2 regions of the Paraburkholderia sp. J7 genome follow, and region 2 is predicted to be linked to the other one. Evidence: riboswitches for the same ligand, from Rfam matches in the RefSeq annotation. Region 2 holds a riboswitch; the other holds the start of a gene.
The links. A riboswitch is a leader RNA that binds a small molecule or an ion and turns the genes downstream of it on or off. The one in region 2 is predicted to bind fluoride.
Positions count from the first base shown of each region.

Region 1: another riboswitch for fluoride. It lies ahead of U5A58_RS24440 (MutS-related protein); the one in region 2 lies ahead of U5A58_RS23975 (voltage-gated chloride channel family protein).

Region 1 is NZ_CAJMYZ010000015.1:199,631-204,035, forward strand. Features, by position in the region: gene U5A58_RS24435 (MutS-related protein) at 1-1,014, opposite strand, end outside; gene U5A58_RS24440 (MutS-related protein) at 1,011-2,546, opposite strand; fluoride riboswitch at 2,705-2,767, opposite strand; gene U5A58_RS24445 (ATP-dependent protease) at 2,969-3,352, shown strand; gene U5A58_RS24450 (porin) at 3,426-4,405, opposite strand, start outside.
Region 2 is NZ_CAJMYZ010000015.1:93,317-97,721, forward strand. Features, by position in the region: gene U5A58_RS23970 (methyl-accepting chemotaxis protein) at 1-217, opposite strand, end outside; gene U5A58_RS23975 (voltage-gated chloride channel family protein) at 439-1,728, opposite strand; fluoride riboswitch at 1,821-1,892, opposite strand; gene U5A58_RS23980 (penicillin acylase family protein) at 1,959-4,405, opposite strand, start outside.

The DNA of each region.
Region 1 (4,405 bases), 110 kb from region 2:
AGTCGATTTCCCGCCCTGGTTCGCGCCGGTCACGACCATAGCATCCTTGCCGTTCGCGTCGACATCGTTGCCCACCGGTGCGTGCTCCATACGCAGTGCGAGACTGATGTCGTACAGGCCTGAGAAGCTGTGCCTGCGCTGCTCAACCGGAAAAGGCACAGGAAAACAGACTGGCAAGCCTCGCTTTGCCAGTCTGTTGCGCAAATTCATGAAACCCAGATAGAGGCCAAGCTCCGCGCGCAACATCGCGAAGAAGCTCTTGATGTGATCAGCCGACTGGGCAAGCGCGTTTGCAACGTGGTTGATGCCGCGCGCTTCAAGTTCGGCGACTGCACGGGCGCCGTTCTCATCTCGCTCGGCAATGCGGAACGTGTATGAGGGTGGCCGCCTTGCGAATAGACGGCGAATCAGATTCGGGTCCGGCTCGTGGGGTCTGCGTAAAACGTAGTGTGTGCCCTTGTTGCCACGACCTGGTTGCGCACTCATCAGCACACCGCGGTTGAACCTGAGTTCCTTCAGGCAATACTTCACGGCCGCGAAATAGTCATCCGGCAACGCTTCGCGCACCATCGCGAAGAACCGTCTGAACCCGGCTGATTCGAATGACGACGTTTCATCGTCAGCGAGCTGGCGCAACTTCACCAACGAGGCGAGATACGCCTGCACGAGGTCTCGGGCCGCGTGCAGGACGCTGCTAGCCGAAGCCGTCAATCCCCAGTAGAAGCTCTTGCGCTCTGTCTCTTGTGCCTCCACGGCAATCGCATAGAGCCGCCGTACAACGGCCTCGTGGCTCAGACAATCCCTGAGCACGGCTTGTCGATAAAGAATGTCGTCAAGCTCATCCAGACTGACGGTCACGACCTTCTTCGCCACACCCTCGAGAAATTCGTCGCCCGCCCCCATCGCCGCAAAAACGCTGGCGAGTTCGAGATCCCGCGTGAGTGTGGTTTCGTTCCATTGTTCATCGCGATGCCAGTCGAAATCGCGCTGCGCATAGAGCAACCATGCTTTCATGGTACAAGGCGCTCCTTCAGGCGTTCATAGGTGAGCCCGTACTGCTCGGCAACAGAGACGGCGTATGCGCGTCCATCGGCGGGCTTTCGGCGAATACGGAACGTTCGCCCAGCCGGATTGGACGGGCAGATTTCACTGACCATGCTCACTGTCTGCGCGCCGAGCCTGGCCAACTCTTCGACAAAAGTCACGCATACGCAAAGCGCGTCGCGTTCCATCATCCGGTTGATGATTCGGCGGCAGAGAAATAGCGCATCGGCAAGCGTCGTGGAACTGAAAATCTCGTTCACCACGATGACGCTGCGGGGCGTGGCTCGCGCCAGGATGGCGTGCATGCGCATGAGGTCATCCTGCAACTTGCCGCGCATGTCCTTCGTATTCTCTCCGCGCTCAAAATGTGCAAAGAGCTGATCGCAGAGATACAGGCGCGCCTCACTGCCAGGCACCGGGCAGCCAAGCCTCGCGAGGTAGTGAAGTTGCCCGAACGCTCTGGCGAAAGTCGTCTTGCCGCCATTGTTGGGACCCGAGACAACAATAATGCGCTCAGCACGCTCCAGCCAGAAGTCGTTGCGCACGACTGGAAGCTTGTCTGCGCACAGCTTGTGCGCGAGCGCCAGGTCGAACGTATCGTGACAACGTTCGGCCTTGCTCGACGACGAAACCACCGGGAAGCAGAATGGAAGACCTTGCTCCCGGCAATTCTGAATATAGGCGTCGTACGCGATGTAGAACTGCGCCTCGCGGTCGAATGAGGCGATGGTGGCATCAAGGAAGTCAGTGTGATTGAGCTGGAAGCTGGCGAGCATCGCAAACGGTTGAGGCTGGAGCCTGGCGACGTAGTCCAGTATCTGTGCCTCGACGTGATTCATTTCCGGCCATTCCTTGACCTCGACACTGTGGTCCTTGACCTCACCCTGCTTGAATCGCTCGAAAATAGCCACGACGTATGCGCTGTAATCGCTCTCGCGGTCGTCATTCAGCACGGTCACCGCGTTGCCGTGAATGTGAACCGCGTATCTAACGGCCTCCAGCGCCGTCTGCAGTTCCACCACATCTCGCCTGAGTCCAATGAAGACCTCGCCACGACGATACTCTGCAAGCCACGCGCTGAATTCTCGCAAGCCTGCCGACTTCGGTTGAGCCTCATGTAGCGTTGCGCCTAACGTCCCAAGCGCATCGCAATACCGGAACGCAGCTTCGAGAAACCACCACTGCTTTTGTCGCGGATAGTAAAGCTTCTCTGCCTGTGCCAGCGCTGAGCGCATCTTGCGCATAGCCTGCGCAAAGGCGTGAATACAGCGGGAAATCTCGTGGTTCCCGAGGTCGCGCATCACGTCGTGCCGATACTGTATTGCACTCTCACGGTCGAGCGCTGCACGAAAGAATGGCTTCAGGTTGTACTCGTCATAGCCCTGCGTGACCTTCAGCTCAATCTGGTCGAGATTCAGGTCGCCAAAGCACTCCGGCTCGTGCACTTCGCCAGCAGGCGGCCCGTCTTCGGGCGTCTCAAACAGGATGCTGTGAAATCCCATTTCCAGTCCCTCGTCGCCACGCCTTTGGCAAAGCGCGACGAAACCCAGGCCCAACGAAGGTTGGGCTGTGACGATGTGAACCGGGAGTTGCCGTCTTGACGGCACAGACACAGGTGGGGCCAGCGAAGAAACCGCATGCACCGACAGTGCCTGTTCCCAGGCCGGTAGGCATCATTAGCCCGTCGGGGCGGTTCCAGGAGAATGCCATCTCCTGCAACAACGTTACGCCTCTATCGGCGGCGCTGCAAGCCCCCAGGCGGGCGTACCCGGGCAGAACGCGGTGTGTGGCGGCTGCCGCATCGACAGCGTTCGAACGCGCCGCAGGCCGCCTGCGCGGGCATGGCAGGTGCGAAAGTGAGGAAGTCTCGGGTGTCCAGTCGCGGCCCGCGCGATAATGTGCCACGGCCCACATGAGATATGCGATGACAACCCCATTCGACGAGGCAACAACGGCGGCGATCGCCGCGTTTGCCCAACTGGACTTCTACACGGCTGTGCAGGCGATGCGCGCCGAGGCCGACTACGACCGCGAACGCGACCAGTGGATCTCGCGCTACATCGACGAGCACGGCGGCGGCGCGGACGATGCGGCATACGACGCCTTGCACGCGCAGGCCCAGGCAACGCCGGAATACGCGCAGTTCGTCGATGCCGTTCGTAGGGAGATCCTGGAATACTTCGGTGTGACCGACGATCAACTGGAGTGGATGATCCTGCTGCGCGACGACGACAGCGATGCCCTTTGGGCGGAGGTCAACCGGCAGCGAAACGTGCTGGGCACGGGTGAAGTGCGCGGAGACCTCTGATCGCCGCTGGGCATCGGGGTGTGACCAGAGCGTCGCCCCCGAAAATCAGGCCGTACCGTACCCGCGAGAACGGCTAGAACAAATGCCGGATGCCCACACGCGACAGGAATTGCTTGTCTGTCGACGACGTGCCGGCCAGCGCGATCGATGCCTTGGTGCTGTCCCCGAATGCCCGCTGCGCATGCACGTCGAGGTAGACATCCGTGCGCTTCGAGAGCAAATAGTCCACGCCGCATGAGAGCGTAAGCCAATGCGACGCATCGAGCTTGTCGTACGTGAGCTTGGTGGCGAGCACGAGATCGGGCCGGGGCCGATACTCACCGCCAACGTGAATCACCTGATCCTGTGCGCTGGCGTTTCCAAGTTCCAGATGGGTATTGGTATAAACCGCTGACACCCGCCATTGACCCGGTGTATAGGCTGCGCCAAATCCGAAGATGCGCTGCTTGTCGACGAGCAACGCGGTAGCGGGCGTGATCGGGCGCCCGAAGATTTCCGCCGCGCCAGTCATGCCGACATAGACGGGCGCACCATTGATATCGGTGTAGAAGGCGCCTGCGGCAAAAGCACTGCTGGCGTATTGCAACGTTGCACTCACGGCGCGACCGGCGTTTGTCGTGGTGTTACCGGAACTTGCGCCGAAGCTGTACTGTGCTCCAGCCGAAAAGCCCGCAACCGTGCGCGACATGAATTGCACGGTGTTGTTCAACCGCTCGCCGGAAACGCGATCCAGGTCGCCGTTTTCAACACTGTAGATGCCACACGACAAGCACGGCAAATAGCGGATCATGGAGTACGCGAAGTCGTATTGACGCCCGAGCGTCACATCTCCAATCGACGCATCGCCCAGGCCGACATAGGCCTGCTTGCCGAACAGCAATCCGCCTTGCCCCAGCGTACCCGTGTTCACCGAGTAGCCGTTTTCCAGCTTGAATAGCGCATGCTTGCCGCCGCCCAGGTCTTCGACACCCGTGAAACCTAGCGAGTTGCTCTTGTTGATGCCGTCTGCCATGGCGAAAGACGAACTGCCGTGGACGTTGCTCACGTAGGTCA
Region 2 (4,405 bases):
GATTCGCCGCGTCGAGGTCAGTGCTCAACTTGCTGCGCGCCGCTTCCTCCAGCCAGAACTGGCCGCTCATGTGCCGGTTGCAGATTTCATCGGCAATATCATGCATCGACGCCAGCGACGAGACGCCGGCCACGCCCACGGCCACCGCAAATACGATCACAACGGCGAATGCTGTCAGCAGCTTTTTGAACACCGTCATGCGATCGAGCCACTTCATGGCTGTCCCCTTATTCGATTCCCTGTTATGTGGCTCACAGCGAGACCCTGCCTCGACGCGAGCGCGGCAAGCTTGACTCATCCCCCACACCAAGGGTAGGAGGCGAACCGATATAGGGAGAATCAGCCAGCGCTTCTGGCGTCGTCCGCTCACTTCTGCTAACGAGCCCGATGCGCTTCGCTTTCAGGTGGACAAGACAACGATGACGCGATACCGGAGACTCAATCGCTGCCCCGTACACGGCGCAACGCGGGAATGTCCGAAAGACGCATGCCAGCGGGCAAAAGCGGATGCTTCGCCTGCCCCACGCGCTGCGCGCGGTAGATGCCCGTGTGGCCGGAAAACAGATAAGCCACCACGCAGGCCAGCGCCGCATACACGCCAATGTCGGCGCCAAACAGCTCGATTGCCATGACCGTCGAAGCGATCGGCGTGTTGGCGGCGCCAGCGAACACGGCAACGAAACCAAGGCCCGCGAGCACCGGCATCGGCAAGGCCAGCACATGCCCCAACGCATTGCCGAGCGTCGCGCCGATATAGAACAGCGGCGTGACTTCGCCGCCTTTGAAGCCCGATGCCAGCGTCACGACGGTGAAGCCGAACTTGCCCGCGAAGTCGTAGACGGGCAACGGATGATTGAACGCTTCGACAATAGTCGGAATGCCCAGGCCGAGATACTGCGGCACGTTCAGCGCGGTAGCGGCAAGCGCCACGACGATGCCGCCCACGAACGGACGCGCCGGCGCGTAAGCAATCTTGCGCTTGATGAACGCCGAGAGCGCGTGCGTGGAGTCGGCGAACAGCATGCCCACTACGCCGAATGCGATGCCCGCGAGAATGGCCGAGCCAAGTCCGAGCGGCGTGACATGCGGGACGAACGCAATGCTATAGACCGTGTGATGGATGCCCCAGGCGCGGCACACCTGGTCCGCGACCAGCGACGACGCCACGCAGGTCAGCAGCGCGTCGTAACGCAGGCGCCCGATTGCGAGCACTTCCAGCCCGAAGATCGCGCCGGCCAGCGGCGTGCCGAACACCGACGAAAAGCCCGCTGCAATGCCGCCCATCAGCAGAATGCGGCGCTCCTCGCGGTCGAGGCCGAAAACGTGCGTCACCCGGTCGGCGAGCGCGCCGCCCATCTGCACGGCCGTGCCTTCGCGTCCGGCCGAGCCGCCGAACAGATGCGTGACCACGGTGGCGACGAGCACGAGCGGGGCCATCCGCTTGGGCACGATTCTTTGCGGGTCGTGGATTTCGTCGATCAGCAGGTTGTTCCCGCCTTCCACCGGCTTGCCGACACGGTGATAGACCCAGCCGGTCGCGAAGCCGGCAACGGGCAGCAGCCAGAGCAGCCAGGCATGGGCGACGCGGATGTCGGTTGCGCGATCGAGCGCATAGAGGAACAAGGCGGAGGCGCTGCCCGCCAGCGCGCCAAGCACGGACGAGAGCAGCAGCCAGCGCGCGAGGTACGGAACCATCGCGAACTGCTCGATAGACTTCAGGGATTTCATTGCGGTCCAGGTTTGCGTTTGCTTGCACGGTTGCAAATCACCTGGGCGACAGGGGGGCGTCGCGTGGACGGCCTACGACCTCCTGCACCCAGGAACTCGTAGGCATCATCAGCGCTGCGGGAACGCAGGGCGGTTACGGGAGGAATGCCATCTCCGAAAGCCCCGTGATTTTATGCGACAACATAAGACGCTGCAACAGGATCGTCGCCGCGCTCGCGAACCTGCGGGCCTCAGTTTTGAGCCTGCTGTGCGCCGGCCGGGACGAGCTTGAGCGTATGAACGGCGGTACCCGGCAGGAACGGCGCCGCGCCGCCATGCACCCATGTGTCATGTCCCGCGAGAAAATACGGCGACAGGGGATTGCCCGACTGCCCGCCCGGCATCTCGAAGATCCCGTCTTGCTCGCGCCCCGGCGACACCGCGAAACGCTCGGACGCGCCAAACGCCGGCGACTGCACGCGCGGCATGTTGTAGTCGCCCGGCAACGGGTCATGCGGTGCGCTGAGCCAGCCACGAACCCACGGCAGCCACTCCGGCACCATGCGCGCGAACGGATGCGCAATTGCCGCGCGGTTGCGCTCGCCCCAGCGTGCGTCTTCGAGCTTCGTGCCATTCGTGCCATTCGCACCATGCGGCAAGCTAGCGATCGTATGGTCGATACGGTCCAGCATGAACGCGCGCCAATCCGCGAAGGCTCCTGGTATCCAGGCGCGATCGTCGGCGAGTGTCTCCATCGTCGCTTCGTAACGCGAGTTCGCCGCGCGATAGCTGAGGTCCGGCGCAATCGCGGCCAACTGTTTGTCCAGTACACCGAACCATGCCTGGTAGAGCGAGTCGTAGAACGCGCGCACGAGCCGGTAGCCGACGGCATCCACATCGGCGCGGCCGTCCCACGCCTGGACCAGCCGCTGGAATTCGGCGCGTTTGGGATGACCGTCGAGTGCGCGCGCATCGAGCGCGTCCAGCGCGACACGTCGCCAGTACTCGATCCAGAACGCACGATCGTCGGTCTGCACCGCGAGCAGGTCGCGCTCGCTCGCATGCGGCAGCGCGAACAGGTCGTTGCGAATCTGCGTGGCGCGCGCGCCGAGATCCGTGCCGGCGTCGCCGATGCGCGCCACGTCCTCCAGCGGCACCGTACGGTTGTTCGCGGTCCAGATGCGCCCGGCCGGCGGATCGACGCGCACCGGATACGCATCGGGCGAGCGATACCCTTGCCAGCCGGCATACGTTTCGGAGCGGTACGGCAAGCTCGCGAGCGCCGCCGCGCCGCCGTCGGCATCCGCGAAGCGCGGCAGCGGCCCGGCAAGCGTCCAGCCGATATGGCCTTGCGCGTCGGCCACCATGAAATTCTGCGTCGGCAAGCCAAAGGTCTGCGCGGCGCGCAATGCGTCGGCGACGTTCGTGGCGCCTTCGAGCTGCATGAAGTTCATGTTGGTCGCCTGTGGATCCTGCGCGACCCAATGCAATGCATAGGCGTGCTCGCCGACAACGAGTTGCGGCCCCCAGCGCGTTTGCACGACCGGCAGATCGACGCTCGCGCCGCCGTTCACATCGAGGCGCTCGTGGATCAGCCGCGCCTTGTCCCATCCGCCGCCCGGCACCCGGTAGCGCAAGGGATCGGCAGGATCGCGCTGAAGTTCGACCAGATCGACGAAGCGCGCATAGCTGTTCGTAAAGCCCCACGCGATGTGGCCGTTGCTGCCGGCCACGACGGACGGCGTACCCGGCAGGCTGACGCCCGTGATACGCCGCTCGGCGCCATCGGGTGCGGGATACACGAGCGAGAGGCGGTACCAGACGTTCGGCAGCGCCAGGCCCAGGTGCATGTCGCTCGCGAGCAGCGCGCCGCCGTGCGCGCCATGCGCGGCGTCGACCGCAAAACCGTTGCTGCCGACCATCGAATCGACCGCGTTCTCGCCGCCGACGAGACCAGGCACGCTGCTGAGAAGCGAAGTGGCGTCGGGATCGAGATCGGCGGCGGACCGCGTTGCCGGAAGCCACGATGGAGGCGCGGCGGGCAGCGCCGCCGGCGGTTGCGGCAATGCGCGCTGCCCGTCGAGCGGGGCATCCCAATGGCTCGTTTCAGGCAGCAGGAACGCAAGCAGGTCGGCGGGCACGCGCTCGCGCAGCGCCGCGCGCGAGAGCACGCGCCTCACCTGGTCGTACTGAAGATCGAAATACATCGCGTAGACGGTGAGCACCGTGTCCTCGGGACGCCACGGCGCCGGTTGCGTGCGCAACAGCCAGTATTCGAACGGCCGCGCGCGAAGCGAGCGCAGGCCGTCGTTGACGCCCGCCGTATAGCGTTCGATCAGTTCCCGCTGGTCAGCGGAGAGCGCGGCGAGCGCTGCCTGGGCGTGCTCGCGAAAGCGCAAGGGCCGGTCGCGGCGATCCAGAGGCAACGCCGCCGGTCCGATGAGCGCCGCCATCTCGCCAGCGGCGACCCGGCGCAGCAAATCCATCTGGAAGAAACGATCCTGTGCGTGAAGGAAGCCGCTCGCATACGCGAGGTCGCCGCGCGTGTTGCCCTGTATCGTCGGCACGCCCAGCGCGTCGCGCTCGATCGTCACGGGCGCGGAGAGCGGCGCGGCACGCGTGCCGTCCAGTTGCGGCAAGCTGCCGCGCAATGTCAGCCAGCCCGCCAGAACCCCGGCAACCAGAACGATGACGACAG